DNA from 4 places in the Streptomyces sp. NPDC005302 genome. Region 1 is predicted to be linked to each of the others. Evidence: riboswitches for the same ligand, from Rfam matches in the RefSeq annotation. Region 1 holds a riboswitch; each other region holds the start of a gene.

Region 1 (4,094 bases):
ACCGCCTGGCGCGAGCCCGACACCTTCGTCACCGACGCCGACGGCAGCGGACTCCTCGCCGCCGCGGGCGCCGACGTCGTCCTCCTGCCCGAGTACGAGGAGCGCGCCAAGGCACCCAACCGCCACCTCCTGGACGGGGCCGCGCACCGCACGGCCTGAGGGAGGGAATCCGCGCGCCGCCTGCCCGGTGGATGGCACGTGGAGGAAAAGCGTGTTCTGAGGGTCCCGCGGATGGCGTACACTAATTTCAACGACGCGGGGTGGAGCAGCTCGGTAGCTCGCTGGGCTCATAACCCAGAGGTCGCAGGTTCAAATCCTGTCCCCGCTACTGAAGGCCAAGGGCCGGAACTCGGATTCACGAGTTCCGGCCCTTGGTGTTGGTACGGGCTCTGTTGGTACGGGCTCTGTTGGCACGGGCTCCCCCTCCTCCTTCGTTTCGCGGCGTCGCTCCGTCGTCCCGTTCCCGGGTTCACCCCGCAGGGCGGCGGAATCCCTCGGTCGGGCCACACCGGTCGCCCACCGCCCCCGCGCCGGGTCTGCTGGACCTGTGGGTCAGCCAGGAGGTGAGGAGCGGACCGGAGAACTCGACGCCCGGGCCGACCGCCCGCCCCCCGGTGATCCGCGGGCGCCGGGGGTCGCCGGCGCTTCGGGTGCGTCCGGACCCGCGGGCGATCCCGGAACCGGTCCGGCGCGATGGCGCACGGGCCGGATGTCCTCCGCGCGCGCCCTCGTGCGAGCCCTGCCCGTGCTGCTGGTCGTCGGCGGGACCTTCTACGACTACTTCACGCCGGGCGAGTTCACCGCCGCCCCCCTCTTCACGGCCGCCACCCTGGTCGCCGCGCCCCTCTACTCGCTGCGCGGCACCGTCCTCACCGGCGCCGCCGCCGTCGGCGCGCTGATCCTCGTGCACCTGCGCCTCGGCATCGTCCTGCGGATCGACGCGGTCACCGAGGTCGTCACCGTCGCCACGGCGGCCGTCCTGGGCATCCTCATCAACATCCTCGTCCGGCGCAGCGACGAGCGGCTCGCCTCCGTCTGGGAGATCGCCGAGTTCGCGCAGCGGGCCGTGCTGCCCGAACCCCAGGCACGGATCGACGGCCTCGACGTCGCCGCGCGCTACGAGGCGGCCCAGGCGGACGCGTCCATCGGCGGGGACCTGTACGCGGTGCAGGACACCCCGTACGGCGTGCGGCTGGTCGTCGGGGACGTACGCGGCAAGGGGATGACGGCGGTCGCCGCCGTCGCCGTGGTCATCGGCGCGTTCCGGGAGGCGGCGGAGCAGGAGACGACCCTGGAGGCGGTCGCGCAGCGGCTGGAGCGGGCGCTGAAGCGCGAGGGCACCCGGCGCGACAACCTCGACGCCGTCGAGGGGTTCACGACGGCGGTCCTCGCGGAGATCCCGCACGACGAGGAGATCGTCCGCATCGTCAACCGCGGGCATCCGCCGCCCCTGATGCTGCATCCCGACGGGACGCTCGTCCCGCTCACCGGCGGGCCCGCCGCGCTGCCCCTGGGGATGAGCGACCTGGCCGTGACCCCCGACCTGGCCGTACCCGCCCGTTTTCCCACGGGGGCGATCCTGCTGCTCCACACCGACGGGCTGTCCGAGGCCCGGGACGTGCGCGGGGAGTTCTACGATCCGGCCGCGCGGCTGGCCGGGCGGGTCTTCCCGGGGCCCGACGCGCTGCTGAACAGCCTCGCCGACGAGGTGCGGCGGCACACGGGCGGCGCCCTCAGCGACGACATGGCACTGCTCGCCGTCCGGCATGGTTGACGGCCCTCGTAGGCTCCTCTCCCGACCGTTGTCACGAGGGGTGACCGAACCGTGCCCCTCCGCATAACGACTGACGCACCGTCAAAGAAATCCGTGTCGACGGGATGAGGCCAACTCGCCCGTTTTTCATCGCCCATGACCCCAAAGTCCTGGCCAAAAAGCGTTAACGATCAGGCTGAACAGCTTGGAATCAGGTGGCCAGGTCTATTAACGTTCGATAACGCAGCGCGGTCGTCCCAGCCGTCACAAGAGATGGCTCCGTGCGCACGCGCCGAATCCCGCAAGGGAACCGGGGAACCACCAACTTGGGGTGAATCGAGCGTATTCCGCCGTGGCAGCACGGTCGGTTTACGCGCGTAGGAGACCTTCCTGCTCCGAACCCGTCAGCTAACCCGGTAGGCGAGAAGGAAGGAAAGGAGTGCGCCCACGTGGCGTCCAACCGGCCTGCTCAGCCAACCTCGTTCGCACCGAATGACACACAGTCCTTCGGCTTCGCCTACGGCAAGGACGAGGGACCCTGGGAGGAGTGGAATCCCACCGAGGATTCCGTCCGTCCCGTTCGTGGCCGGCACCGCGTGGGAAAGCAGCGCGGCGGAGGACTCGCCCGCAGCTCCACGGTCCTCGGTGTAGGCGTCATAGCCGCCGTCGGCGCCGGTGGCATGGCCACCGCGGCGCCCGGCAAGGCGCCCGTCTCGATCTCGCTGCCCGACCTGTCCTCGGTCACCCACTCGGCCAAGGCCCTGATCGGTGACGGCGCGGAGACCCCCAAGGGCTCCACGACTCCGCTCACCGGCGCGGGACTGACCACCGCCGACACCGCCCAGGGCAGCACGGACGCCGGTGAGGCCCTGCGGGCCCGCATCATGCAGCAGGCCGAGTCGCAGCAGAACCAGGTCGACAGCGCCGCCCAGGCGGCCGCCGAGACCGCCGCCGCCAAGCAGGCCGTCGCGCTCGCCACCAAGCAGCAGGACGACGCGAAGTCCAAGGCGGACGCCGCGAAGAAGAAGGCGGAGGACGAGGCCAAGGCGAAGGCGGAGGCCGAGCGTCTCGCCGAGCTCGCCAAGAGCTACTCGCTGCCGACCTCCTCCTACACCCTGACCTCGCGCTTCGGCGAGGCCGGCGCCCTGTGGTCCTCCGGCTACCACACGGGTCTCGACTTCGCCGCGCCCACCGGCACGCTGATCAAGGCCATCCACAGCGCGACCGTCACCGAGGCGGGCTGGGCCGGCTCGTACGGCTACCGCACGATCCTCACCCTCGACGACGGCACCGAGCTGTGGTTCTGCCACCAGTCGTCGATCAGCGTCAGCGCCGGCCAGAAGGTCGCCACGGGCGACGTCATCGGCCGCGTGGGCGCGACGGGCAACGTCACCGGGCCGCACCTCCACCTGGAGGTCCACCCCGGCGGTGCCGCCACCGGCATCGACCCGATGGCGTGGCTCCAGGGCAAGGGCCTCAACCCCTGACCCTTACGGACTGCCGACCGGCCGGCTCGCGGGGACTCCCGCGGCCGGCCGGTTTCGCGCCCGCGAGTGCGAGTGCGAGTGCGGGAGCGCCGGGCCCGTGTGGGGTGCATGTGGAATACAGGCATCCGGTGCGGGCGTTGAAACAGCCCATGACTTACCTTCGCAAGCTCGGCTCCTCCGACCTCGAGGTCTTCCCGCTCTCGCTGGGCGGCAACGTCTTCGGATGGACGGCGGACGAGACCCGGTCCTTCGCCGTCCTCGACGCCTACGCGGCCGCCGGCGGCAACTTCCTCGACACGGCCGACTCGTACTCGTCGTGGGTCGACGGCAACGAGGGCGGCGAGTCCGAGACCATCATCGGCAAGTGGCTGAAGGCCCGCGGCAACCGCGCGGACATCGTCGTCGCGACCAAGGTCAGCCAGCACCCCGCCTTCCCGGGGCTCTCGGGCGCCAACATCAAGGCCGCCGCCGACGCGTCGCTGCGGCGCCTGGGCACCGACCACATCGACCTCTACTACACCCACTTCGACAAGACCGAGGTGCCGGTCGACGAGATCATCGGCGCGCTCGACGAGCTGGTGAAGGCCGGCAAGGTGCGGCACATCGCCGCGTCCAACATCTCCCCGGAGCGGCTCCAGGAGTCCCTGGAGTTCTCCGACCGCGAGGGACTCGCCCGCTACGTCGCGCTCCAGCCGCAGTACAACCTGGTCTCGCGCGACACCTACGAGGGCCCGCTGCGGGACGTCGCCTCCCGCGCCGGACTGGCCGCCGTCCCGTACTTCGCGCTCGCCGCGGGCTTCCTCACCGGCAAGTACCGTCCGGGCGCGACCGTCGACTCGCCCCGCGCCGCGGGT
Region 2 (4,094 bases), on a different contig from region 1:
GAGGAACTCCTGCGTTACGACGGGCTCGTGGAGCTGGCCACCTGGCGGTTCGCGACCGAGGACGTGCGGATCGGCGGTCAGGACATCGCCGCCGGCGACCCCGTGCTCGTCGTCCTCGCGGCGGCGGACCGCGACCCCGAGCGTTTCGAGCAGCCGGACACCCTCGATCTCTCCCGGCGTGACAATCAGCACCTCGGCTACGGCCACGGCATCCACTACTGCCTGGGCGCGCCGCTCGCCCGCCTGGAGGGGCAGACCGCGCTCGCCACCCTCCTCACCCGGCTCCCCGACCTCCGACTCGCCGGAGATTCGGCCGATTTGCGGTGGCGTGGCGGGCTCATTATGCGTGGTTTGCGGACGCTTCCTGTGGAGTTCACCCCGGTCGGATAGTCCGGAACCGGTTCATCCGGGGCGCCGGGCCGCCGCGTCGACGGGGCATCCCCGGGTACCGGGAGGGCATCCCGCGGACCGTCTCGGAGGGTGCCGTCAACTGACACGCCGTCATATCTGTGATCTTCACGTGATCTGCGCTGCATCGACTTGTGACAAGCGTTCGAGTCCATATACGTTCACCCATCAATGCGGCCCCGGCGATCGTCACTTCGCCGTAGGTGCCGTAGTCACCCCGTTGTCACGCGAAAGGCTTCCGCATGCTCTCCGGGAACGGCCGTCACCGGCGCCCCCGTCAGGCCCCGGCCCTCATCGTCGCCGCGGGAGTGGCCGGATCGGCCATCGCGATCCCGCTCCTCGGGGCATCGAGCGCGAGCGCGGCCGACGGGACCACCTGGGACCGGGTGGCCGAGTGCGAGAGCGGCGGCGCGTGGAGCGCCGACAACGGCAACGGGTACTACGGCGGGCTCCAGCTGACCCAGGACAACTGGGAGAAGTACGGCGGCCGTGAGTACGCCCAGAGCCCCGACCAGGCCAGCCGCTCGCAGCAGATAGCCGTCGCCGAGAAGGTGCTCGACGACCAGGGCCTCGTCGCCTGGCCGACCTGCGGCCCGCTCTCCGGGCTCAGCAAGACCTCGGCCGAGGTCGATGTCGACACGGGCATGGGTGACGACACGAGCGACTCCGGTTCGAGCGGCCTGTCCACGTCGCCCAGTTCCTCCCCTTCCACCGAATCGTCCAGATCGTCGGATTCATCCGGTTCGAGTGAAACCGCCTCGCCGGGAGTGACCGAGAACACCGCGAAGTCCGCCGACTCGCAGGACGGGGACGGCTCGGACAGCTCGGACAAGGCGACGGCCGACGAGTCCGAGTCGGGCAAGTCGGACAAGTCCGGCCGGAGCGGCACCTCTTCGGAGCCCTCCGACGACGCGTCCGCCACGCCCGGGCGGCACCGCGGCGGCAGCGCCGACGAGGACGCGAAGGGCGCCGCCACCGACAGCCGCGCCGACAGCGCGTCCGGACGGCACGCCTCGCGCGGCTCGGACGACGCGCGCGACGCCGGCGACGACACCTATGTCGTGCGCGCCGGTGACAGCCTCTGGACGATCGCCGACGACCTTGACGTCACGGGCGGATGGGCCGACCTGTACGCCGCGAACGAGAAGACCGTGGGCATCGATCCGAACCTCATCCTCCCCGGTCAGAGCCTTGCTGTTGATAGCGAAACGGTGCAAAAGTAGCGGGAGTTCGCGTCATGGTTCGCTGGGGAATGTCCGGTTTGGTGCGAGTGAGACATGAGTCTCAGAAGCCCTGATCGTCTTTGAAAATCAGGCGATCGACTGCTTACGGTCGTGACCGCTCGCCACAGCGGGCCCCGACGGTCGCAACGCCGAATCCTGCCAGCGGCCGTACGGGAACAGTCGTCGCGTCAAGCGCCGTAGGCAGGAGCGGGGGACCCAAGGTAAGTGCCGCGACCGGGAGTTGAGAGACCCCCGGGGACGGCTTGGGGTAAAGCCGCGCGCTGTGGTTCCGAGACGGGACCGGGGACGTGCGGCCGGGCAACTCAACCGGCCCGAACCCGACAGCTCACCTCGCAGGCGTCGGTGAGGGGATCACTCGATGCTGTTTTCCAGCAAGGGCAAGCACCGCCGCCCGAACAAGGCCACTCGTGTCGCCACGCTCGCCGGTGTCACCGGTGTCGCCATCGCCGCCCCGCTGATGGCCGCGGGCAACGCCTCCGCCGCGACCGGCTCCGAATGGGACGCCGTCGCCCAGTGCGAGGCCGGCGGCAACTGGTCGATCAACACCGGCAACGGTTACTACGGCGGCCTGCAGTTCTCGTCCTCCACCTGGGCCGCGTACGGCGGTACCGCCTACGCCTCCACCGCCGACCAGGCCTCGAAGTCGCAGCAGATCGCCGTCGGCGAGAAGGTCCTCGCCGCGCAGGGCAAGGGTGCCTGGCCGACCTGCGGCACCGGCCTGTCGAGCGCCGCGTACAGCGGTGGCAGCTCCACCCCCTCGACCCCGTCGGCCCCGTCGACCTCCTCCGGCTCCTCGGCGTCCACCGGCTCCGACACCCGTACGTCGGAGCAGCCCGCCTCCCGTTCGCAGGAGCGCCCGGCCGCCAAGAAGACCGTCACCACCCCGACCGGCAAGAAGGTCAAGAAGGGTGACGGCGAGTACAAGGTCGTCAAGGGCGACACCCTCAGCGCGATCGCCGAGAAGAAGCACGTCAAGGGCGGCTGGCAGAAGCTGTTCAAGCTGAACCACGACATCGTGGACGACGCCGACTTCATCTTCCCCGGCCAGCAGCTGCACCTGCACTGAGTGAGGCCGCACACCGGCCGGACGTGGTCGCCCTCGGCGGACGGCGACCACGACCCGGCCCCGCGGCTCCGCCCGGCTGCGGGACGACCCCTCGCGGACCCGGCCTCCGGGTCCGATCCCCACCGAGGGTCCCCGTCCCCACGGACTCCCCGCTCCGGCGCGTGTTCCCCCGTACGCGCCGGGGCGGGGTTTTTCCTTTCTTTTTTGTTCCGATCGGGAACAATATGTACCCCGAGTTCTGCCCAAGGGATGGTCGATCGGCTGGCCGATCCCCTCGGGCCGGTTAGGCTCGTCCCGCAGGACTAGCCAAGCCCTGCGTATTCGCGTCACATCCCAGAAGGAGATGCTCGTGCCGTCCATCGACGTCGTCGTAGCCCGGGAAATCCTGGACTCCCGAGGCAACCCCACGGTCGAGGTCGAGGTCGGCCTCGACGACGGCAGCACGGGTCGTGCCGCCGTTCCGTCCGGCGCCTCCACCGGTGCCTTCGAGGCCATCGAGCTCCGTGACGGTGACCCCAACCGTTACGGGGGCAAGGGTGTCGAGAAGGCCGTCCTCGCCGTCATCGAGCAGATCGGCCCGGAGCTCGTCGGCTACGACGCCACCGAGCAGCGCCTGATCGACCAGGCCATGTTCGACCTGGACGCCACCGACAACAAGGGCTCGCTCGGCGCCAACGCGATCCTCGGCGTCTCGCTCGCCGTCGCGCACGCCGCCTCCGAGGCGTCCGACCTGCCGCTCTTCCGCTACCTGGGCGGCCCGAACGCGCACCTGCTGCCCGTTCCGATGATGAACATCCTGAACGGCGGGTCGCACGCCGACTCGAACGTGGACATCCAGGAGTTCATGATCGCCCCGATCGGCGCGGAGTCCTTCTCCGAGGCCCTGCGCTGGGGCGCCGAGGTCTACCACACGCTCAAGAAGGTGCTGAAGACCAAGGGCCTGTCGACCGGTCTCGGCGACGAGGGCGGCTTCGCCCCGAACCTGGAGTCCAACCGCGCCGCCCTCGACCTCATCGTCGAGGCCATCAAGCAGGCCGGTTACATCCCCGGTGAGCAGATCGGTCTCGCGCTCGACGTCGCCGCGTCCGAGTTCTACAAGGACGGCAAGTACGAGTTCGAGGGCAAGTCCCGCTCGGCCGCCGAGATGACGGAGTACTACGAGGAGCTCGTCTCCGCGTACCCGCTCGTCTCCATCGAGGACCCGCTGTACGAGGACGACTGGGCCGGCTGGAAGGTCATCACCGACAGGCTGGGCGACAAGGTCCAGATCGTCGGCGACGACCTCTTCGTCACCAACCCGGAGCGCCTGGCCCGCGGCATCGAGGAGGGCTCCGCGAACGCCCTGCTCGTCAAGGTCAACCAGATCGGTTCGCTGA
Region 3 (4,094 bases), on a different contig from region 1:
GAGGTGTCATGCGAGGCTCTGCGCGGATGTCCGCCCGTGACGGACAGCGTCCCGGGGCGGCCCGGGCACTGACGGCGCTGGTGCCGCACCGGCTCACCGGCGAGAACGCGGGACCGACGCGGGCCGCGGTGCTGATCCTGCACGGGGGCAGGGCGGACAGCCTGGCTCCCTCCCGGCCCTGGCATGTCTCCGGGCTGCGTATGCGGCCCTTCGTGGGCTCCGTCACGCGGGCCGTGCCGGACGAGGACGTCTTCGTCGGGCAGGTGCGCTACCGCGTACGGGGCTGGAACGGAGCCGCCGCCGATCCGGTCACCGACGTACACCGGGCGCTCACCGAGCTCACGGAGCTGGTGGGAGACGTGCCGGTGGTACTGGTCGGCCACTCGATGGGCGGCCGTGCCGCGCTGCGCGCCGCGGCCGCGCCCCAGGTCCGGGCCGTGGTCGCCCTCGCGCCCTGGTGCCCGCAGGGCGAGCCGGTGGCGCATCTGCGGGACAAGCGGGTGATCGTGCTGCACGGCGACCGGGACCGGATCACCGAGCCCGCGGCGTCCTTCGCCCTGGTGCGCCGGGCCGCGAAGGAGGGCTCCTCCGCGAGCGCCGTACGGGTCGCGGGCGGCGACCACGCGATGCTGCGGCGCGCGCGGACCTGGCACGAGGCCACGGGCTCGGCGGTCGCCGCTCTGGTGTCCCGGGCCGACGGCCCGGACGGACGGCTTCCCGCCGAGGGGCCGAACGGCGAACCCGGCGTCCTCTAGGACCGCGTCCCGCCCCGCACGAGGCGGCCCCCGCCGGCCAGCCTCTAGACGGAGTCCAGCCGGTCCGCGGGATCGGGGCCGGGGGCGAAGGAACGACGCGAGCCGGCCGTCACGCGCGGGGCGGACCCGGGAAGCGGACCGCCCGTGGACGGATCCCAGCTGAGGATCCACTCGAAGTCGCGCTGCAGCCGCCTGGCTTCGCTCCGGACGAGTGTCGGTATGTCGCCGCGTTCGGAGATCAGTTGGGCGTAGATCGGTGCATCGTGCACGTGGGGACCTCGACTCGCTCTCAGGGCCTTCCGCGGGCCTTCCTTGCCTCGACGTTAGGGCCGCGAAGCCGACGCGGTGGTCATCCGGCCGGGTCGGCCAGAACCGGTCACGGCGTGACCATCGACAGCCGCCGATGTCGAACGAGCCGTCAGGGAACGCCAGTTCTGTTCGCACCCCGAATGGCCCGTTCCGGGCCCACCCGAAGCCCCGGTCCGCTGTGGAGACTTGGTGAACGGACCTGGGCGAAGGCGGACTCGCGGACGGGGCCCGCAGTCGAACGCGGTTGTCCCGACGGCCGATTCGCGCACGGGGTGTGCTCCCGTCGTCGCAGAGCGGGGCGATGCGATGAAGGTCACGAAAATGTATCGGACATCTGGGACGTGGATCTTCACACGGGGGTCACAACATGGCTAAGTTGACGACCAGGCCGCCCGACTCCCTCCGGCGAAAGCTCGCCGGGCGGTGCGGCCTCCGCCGAGTCCGGCCCGCCCTCGTGGCAGCCGGAGCCGGGGACCCACCGAACCTGGGGTGAATCGGCCAACCGCCTTACGAGGCACAGGCCGTAGGGCATACCTTCCGGAACCGTCCGCCCGAACCCGACAGCTAACCCGGTAGGCGGACGACGGAAGGAGTGCCATCCCCATGGCGCCGGAACGCACCCAGCCCAGTGGCGACGAAGTCCGCCGACGGCTCGCATCCCTCTACGACCGGGCCGAGGACGACACCGGCAACTTCAACGCCACCCGCGCTCTGGCGGGCCTCTCCTCACGCCAGGGCGACCGGCGCGCCGTGGCCCGGAGGCTCATCGACCAGCGCCCGGCCGGGGACGAGCGCGGAGGGATCGACACCGCCCAGAGCGACCTGATGCGCCAGTGGTTCGACGGGGCGCGCTCCCGGCTCGGACCCACGGTCGCGGCCGTCCTGCCCGTCGACCGGCAGCCCGACCGCGGGCGTGAGGCAGGCCGGCCCGGTGGAGCTGCGGGACGCCCCGAACTCCCCGCCCAAGGCGCGCGCGCCGTCGCCGAGTTGACGGCGGCGCCCGTACGGGAACTGGCGGCGGGCCCGGTCGCGGAACTCACCGCGGCACCCGTCGCGGAACTCACCGCGCGCCCCGTTCTCGAACTGACCGCGGGCCCGGCGTCCGAGCCGACGACCGGGCGCGCCCTCGCCGTGCCGGACAGCGGCTCCAGGGCCACCGGACCCCTCCCCGTGGTGTCGGCACCCGCGCCCGCCTCGGATGCGTCCTCCCCGCGTTTCCGCAAGGACCGAGCCCGGCGCAAACTGGCCGCCGCGCAGGACCTGCTGACCCGGCACAACGCGCTGCGGAGCGTCGAGGCGCCGGTCCCGTACCCGTCCGTGGAACCGCCCGCCGTGGAGACGGCCGTCCCGGCGGCCCCGTACTGGCCGGCGGAGAACGTGCCCGTGCCGGCCGCCACGTACGCGTACGCGTCGGTGGCGAGTGCCGCCTGGCCGGCCGTGGAGGCCGGGCACCCGCAGGTGGCGAGCGCCCCGCTTCCGGTCGCGGCGGTCGAGTACCCGCCGGTGCGGGAGCCGTGGTCCGCCCCGGCCGTCGACGACAGCCGGCGCCCGTGGCCGGCGCCCGTGAACGAGCCCGCGCCCGGGGCTCCCTGGTCCGCCGGCCCGAACCCCGGCTTCGACACCGGAAGCATCGCCGCCGTCGTGGCGCCGCCGGTCACCGGGTACGACACCCGGGCCGCCGAGGCCGTGGCGTTCGCCCGCGCGCAGGTCGGCAGGCCGTGCGTGTGGGGAGCGTCCGGGCCTGGTTCGTACGACCCCTCCGGCCTGACCCAGGCCGCCTGGCGCAGCGCCGGTGTGCTGCTTCCGCGGTCGACGTCCGACCAGGCGCGGATCGGACCGGCGATCGCCCTGGCGGGTGTCCAGCCGGGCGACCTGGTCTTCTTCCACGGGGACCTGAGCCACGTGGGCCTCTACGTCGGCGACGGCATGATGGTCCACGCGCCCAGCCCCGGGGGGCGGATCACCGAGGAGTCCGTCCAGCACGCCGGGCAGGCGGCGATCCACAGCGTCGTACGGCCGGTCTGAGCGGCGGGGTCGGCCGCGGGCATCCCGCGGCCGACCGGACCCTCGGACTCCCCGGCCTCGCCGGAATCAGAACTCGCTGTCGATTCCCGTGACGGCGGCCGGTCCCAGTGGAGCGTCGTTCTCGGACAGGCCGCTCTCGCGCAGCGCGCCGGAGACGAGCCGAACGGCCTCCGCCTCGGCGGTCCGCCGGTCCGCCGCCTCGACCTCCAGCCGGACCGAGAACGTGTGGTTCTCGTCCACGGTGAGCAGGCTCAGCTCCTCGGTCTCGCCCAGGTCCGTGTTCTGCGGGTCCTGAGGGCGCAGCCTGCGTTCCACGTCTGCGCGGGAGGCGTCCGAGACGCCGTGGACGAACGTCCCGGGAACGGTGATGACGTAGGTGGTCACAGGAACTCCTCGCGTGCGTGCCCCGCGGGCCTGGGTGCGGTCGGCAATGTGATCGCCCGTATACCCCGCATTGTGACGGCCACCCGCGGCTTCTTCGCGTCGGGCGCCCTTCGCGGCGTGGTCACGTGTGTGCCGTGCGGTGTTCGGGTGGCGATACGGTCGGACTCATGGCTGATGCTCGGTTGACCACCGCCTCGTTCCTCGTGCTCGGCGTCATCGACAAGCTCGGCGAGGCCAGCGCGTACGACGTCAAGGGCGAGGCGGCGCGCACGGTGGCGCCCTTCTGGTCCGTTCCGCACGCCCAGGTCTACGCGCAGTGCGACCGCCTCCTGGAGGCCGGCCTGTTGTCGCAGGTGCGCCAGGAGAGCGGACGCAACCGCCGGGTGCTCACGCTGACCGACGAGGGCAGGGCCGCGCTGCGCGACTGGCTGGACGACACCGCCTTCGTCCCGGTCGAGGCGCGCGAACGCGGCATCCTCAAGCTCTGGTTCGGCGGACGGCCCGATCTCCTCGGTCCCGTACAGCTCGGCGAGCACCGGCGGACCCTCGGCGACTACGAGGAGCTCGCGGAGAGCGTGGGGGAACTGCTGACCCGTGGACAGCGCGACGCCCTGGAGTTCG
Region 4 (4,094 bases), on a different contig from region 1:
GCAACCCCGTCAACGCGGCCTCCATGCTGGCGGTCCTCGGTCTGGGCGCCCAGGGTGGCGAGGAGATCGTCCTCGCGTCGGACGCCGAGGGTGCGGACGCCGCCCTCGACCGTCTGGCGAAGCTGGTCGCCGAGGGGCTCGACGAGCTCCCCGAGACCGTCTGAGCCCGCGAGACACTCGGACAGCACACGGCTGAGCCGCGCCACCCCTCGCCGGGGGCGCGGCTCAGCCGTTTCCGTACGCCGTCCCGGAATTCACGGCGACCTGTCCGGATCACATCCCGCGCGAACGAAAAGAACGCCTGCCCGAAATTCGGGGCACGCGAATAAAACGGCAGCAGAAATAGCGTCCCGCCGAATAGCCCTCTTTGTATACGGCGCCCGTGTTAATGACGCTGGCCCGTCATGTTTACGGGATGTTGCGAAGTTCTCACACGGTCCGGCCGGGTGCCGCCGGCGGGAAATCGCAGCCGGTGCGCCGCCGTCGCGCGCTCCGCGTGCAGAGCGGTGATCGCGCGGGCCCGCTCTCCGTCCCCGCGGGCCACCGCGTCCACGATGCCGCCGTGCTCCGCCCAGGACTCCGCGGGATTGGCCGGCGCCTCGACCACGTACATCCAGGCGATCTTGTGCCGCAGCTGGGACAGCGTCGACGTCAGCGCGGGGCTGCCCGAGGCCTGGGCGAGCGTCTCGTGGAACCAGCCGCCCAGCGAGCGCAGATCCTCGCTGTTGCCCCGCCTGGAGCGCTCCTGCCCCAGCCTGACCAGCCCGCGGAGCACCTTGAGATGGGCCTCCGTACGGCGCTGCGCGGCGCGCGCGGCACCCAGCGGCTCCAGCAGCGTGCGCATCTCCAGGAGATCCGCGCCCTCCTGCTCGCTGGGCTCGGCGACACAGGCGCCCGCGTGCCGCCGGGTGACCACGAAGCCCTCGGCCTCCAGAGTGCGCAGCGCCTCGCGCACGGGGACGCGCGAGACGCCGTAGCGCCGCGCGAGCAGTTCCTCGGTGAGCCGGCCGCCACGCTCGTAGACGCCGGCGACGATGTCGTCGCGGATCGCCGTGCATACCGAATGCGCCGGAATACGCATGACCGGACCTCCGCTTAATCCCCGCGAAACGCCATCGATTGACGCTTGTTCAGTGACTCTATTGCAGGAAGCGTTAATTTCCGATGGGGGGCCTGAATCCATGGATATTTTTTGGACAGACGGCCTCCGGAAACGACGATGCCCCGACTCGGTGAGCCGGGGCATCGAAAACGGCGGAGAAGCCGCGAAGCGGTCGTCAGACGTTCACGCCGTGCGAGCGGAGGTACGCGACCGGGTCCATGTCGGAGCCGTACTCCGCGGTGGTGCGCGCCTCGAAGTGGAGGTGCGGGCCCGTGGTGTTGCCGGTCGAGCCGGAGAGCGCGATCTGCTGGCCGGGGGTGACCGTCTGGCCCACGGAGACACCGATGGACGACAGGTGCCCGTACATGGTGTACGTGCCGTCGTGCATCTTGATCACTACTTGATTGCCGTAGGCGCCGCCCCAGCCGGCGGTGACGACGGTACCGGCGCCGACGGAGTGCACCGAGGTGCCGGACGCCGCGTGGAAGTCGACGCCGGTGTGGCTGCCGGACGACCAGAGGCTGCCGCCGGTCTTGTAGCCGGTGGAGACGTACGAGCCGGCTATCGGGATGACGAAGGTGTTGAGCCGCTTGCGCTCGGCGGCGCGGGCGGCGCGCTCCTTGGTCTCGCGGGCCTTGGCCGCCTGCTCGGCGGCCTTCTTGCGCGCGGCCTGTTCGGCCTTCTCCCGCGCGGCGGCCACGTCGGCGGCGTGCTGCTGGGCGTCGGCCTGCTCGTCGATCTGCTCGGCGACGGAGTCGCCGATGGTGATGGCCTGGGTCAGCCCGGTCTGCTCGGCGGCCGGTTCGGCGGCGAACGCGGGTGCCGCGAGGGTTCCGAGGACACCGGTGGTGGTGAGGGCCGCGACGCCGACGACGTTCTTCGTGGTGCGCTGCACGCGGCTCGGACGACGATGCTTCCCGGTGCCACAGGTGAACGCCATGTAAGGGCTGATCCTTTCCTTCCTTCTCGCCTACCGGGTTAGCTGACGGGTTCGGAGCAGGAAGGTCTCCTACGGACCCCCTCCGGGGGAGGGCGTCCGATTCACCCCAGGGACTACGTGTGGGTCCCCGGCTCCCCTGGCTCGCGCCATGCGGGGACTCGGCGATGACTGTCCGGTGCCGCGGACGCGGCGCAGTGCCTGACGAACAGCCGCACTGACGCTAAACGCGACATCTTTCGAACAACAAACGGATCACGGTTTTTGTAGCGCATCCCACAGCGCAGAAGGCAACCTCCGTACCAATACGGACATCTTGGGGGCGATGTCCGCGTAAAAGAGGGCCCTGGTGACTCTTCAGTCACCAGGGCCCATCTCGGTCACACGGCCCTACTCGGCCGTGACCACGCTGACTTCACCGATGCCGAGGGCCCTGACCGGCTCCTCGATCTGTGCGGCGTCGCCCACCAGGACGGTCACCAGACGGTCCGTCGGGAATGCGCTGACGGCGGCCGCGGTGGCCTCCACCGTGCCGGTGGCGGCCAGTTGCTGATAGAGCGTCGACTGGTAGTCGTCCGGCAGGTACTGCTCGACCTGGTCGGCGAGCGTGCCCGCGACGGCCGCGGCGGTCTCGAACTTGAGGGGCGCCACGCCCACCAGGTTCTGCACGGCGATGTCGCGCTCCGCGTCGGTCAGGCCCTCGGCCGCGAGCGTGCGGAGCACCTTCCACAGGTCGTCGAGCGCCGGGCCGGTGTTCGGGGTGTCCACCGAGCCGCTGATGGCGAGCATCGCGGCGCCGGTGCCGTCCGGCGCGGAACGCAGGACCTGGCCGAACGCCCGCACCCCGTACGTGTAGCCCTTCTCCTCGCGCAGGACACGGTCCAGACGCGAGGTGAGGGTGCCGCCGAGGCAGTAGGTGCCGAGCACCTGGGCCGCCCACACACGGTCGTGCCGGTCGGCGCCGACCCGCCCGATCAGCAGCTGCGTCTGGACGGCGCCGGGGCGGTCCACGATGATCACGCGGCCCGTGTCGTCGGCGTGCACCGGCGGTACCGGGCGCGGCTCGGCGGTCGAGCCGGTCCAGGAACCGAGGGTGTCACCGAGCAGCGCGTCCACGTCCACGTCGGTGAGGTCGCCGACCACCACGGCGGTGGCCGTCGCGGGACGAACGTACTTCTCGTAGAAGGACCGTACGGCCGCGGAGTCGATCTTCTGGACGGTCTCCTCGGTGCCCTGGCGGGGTCGCGACATGCGCGCCGTCGCCGGGAACAGCTGCCGGGAGAGCTCCTTGGCCGCGCGGCGGGCCGGGTTGGCCGTCTCGTGCGGGATCTCGTCGAGCCGGTTGCGCACCAGGCGCTCGATCTCGCTGTCCGCGAAGGCCGGTGCGCGCAGGGCGTCGGCGAGCAGGCCGAGGCCCTTGGGCAGACGCGAGACGGGCACTTCGAGGGACAGCCGGACACCGGGGTGGTCGGCGTGTGCGTCGAGCGTGGCACCGCAGCGCTCCAGCTCGGCGGCGAAGTCCTCGGCCGAGTGCTTGTCGGTGCCCTCGGAGAAGGCGCGCGCCATGATCGTGGCGAGGCCGTCCAGGCCCGCGGGCTCGGCCTCCAGCGGCGCGGCGAGGATCACCTCGACGGCGACGACCTGCTGGCCGGGACGGTGGCAGCGCAGGACGGTCAGGCCGTTGTCCAGGGTGCCGCGCTCGGGGGCGGGGAACGCCCACGGCTTCGGCTGTCCCGCCTGCGGCTGCGGATGGAAGTCCATGGTGGCGAGCTCGGTCACTTCGCCGCCTCCTCGTCGGTGTCGTCAGCGGCGTCGGTGGCTTCGGGGGCGGTGGGCTCGTAGACGAGCACGGCGCGGTTGTCGGGCCGCAGGCGGGCCTTGGCGACCTCCTGGACCTCCTCTGCGGTGACCTCCAGGACGCGCTGTACGGCGGTCAGAGCGAGCTGCGGGTCACCGAACAGGACGGCGTACCGGCACAGTTCGTCCGCCCGGCCCGCGACCGTACCGAGGCGGTCCAGCCACTCGCGCTCCAACTGGGCCTGCGCGCGCTCCATC

What was found. A riboswitch is a leader RNA that binds a small molecule or an ion and turns the genes downstream of it on or off. The one in region 1 is predicted to bind cyclic di-AMP.
Region 2: another riboswitch for cyclic di-AMP. It lies ahead of ABZT74_RS02585 (transglycosylase family protein); the one in region 1 lies ahead of ABZT74_RS02335 (M23 family metallopeptidase).
Region 3: another riboswitch for cyclic di-AMP. It lies ahead of ABZT74_RS17700 (NlpC/P60 family protein); the one in region 1 lies ahead of ABZT74_RS02335 (M23 family metallopeptidase).
Region 4: another riboswitch for cyclic di-AMP. It lies ahead of ABZT74_RS22600 (M23 family metallopeptidase); the one in region 1 lies ahead of ABZT74_RS02335 (M23 family metallopeptidase).

Annotation. Positions count from the first base shown of each region.
Region 1 covers NZ_JBEXGN010000001.1:522,778-526,871, forward strand. Annotated here, with positions in the region: gene ABZT74_RS02320 (dihydrofolate reductase family protein) at 1-159, shown strand, start outside; tRNA gene ABZT74_RS02325 (tRNA-Met) at 255-328, shown strand; gene ABZT74_RS02330 (PP2C family protein-serine/threonine phosphatase) at 710-1,774, shown strand; cyclic di-AMP (ydaO/yuaA leader) riboswitch at 2,034-2,191, shown strand; gene ABZT74_RS02335 (M23 family metallopeptidase) at 2,203-3,240, shown strand; gene ABZT74_RS02340 (aldo/keto reductase) at 3,390-4,094, shown strand, end outside.
Region 2 covers NZ_JBEXGN010000002.1:38,600-42,693, reverse strand. Annotated here, with positions in the region: gene ABZT74_RS02595 (cytochrome P450) at 1-390, shown strand, start outside; gene ABZT74_RS02590 (transglycosylase family protein) at 651-1,631, shown strand; cyclic di-AMP (ydaO/yuaA leader) riboswitch at 1,815-2,006, shown strand; gene ABZT74_RS02585 (transglycosylase family protein) at 2,011-2,718, shown strand; gene eno (phosphopyruvate hydratase) at 3,062-4,094, shown strand, end outside.
Region 3 covers NZ_JBEXGN010000010.1:200,372-204,465, reverse strand. Annotated here, with positions in the region: gene ABZT74_RS17710 (alpha/beta fold hydrolase) at 9-755, shown strand; gene ABZT74_RS17705 (hypothetical protein) at 800-1,024, opposite strand; cyclic di-AMP (ydaO/yuaA leader) riboswitch at 1,488-1,659, shown strand; gene ABZT74_RS17700 (NlpC/P60 family protein) at 1,668-3,089, shown strand; gene ABZT74_RS17695 (hypothetical protein) at 3,156-3,473, opposite strand; gene ABZT74_RS17690 (PadR family transcriptional regulator) at 3,641-4,094, shown strand, end outside.
Region 4 covers NZ_JBEXGN010000015.1:127,809-131,902, reverse strand. Annotated here, with positions in the region: gene ABZT74_RS22610 (HPr family phosphocarrier protein) at 1-164, shown strand, start outside; gene ABZT74_RS22605 (GntR family transcriptional regulator) at 386-1,081, opposite strand; gene ABZT74_RS22600 (M23 family metallopeptidase) at 1,278-2,042, opposite strand; cyclic di-AMP (ydaO/yuaA leader) riboswitch at 2,055-2,216, opposite strand; gene ABZT74_RS22595 (pitrilysin family protein) at 2,430-3,818, opposite strand; gene ABZT74_RS22590 (pitrilysin family protein) at 3,815-4,094, opposite strand, start outside.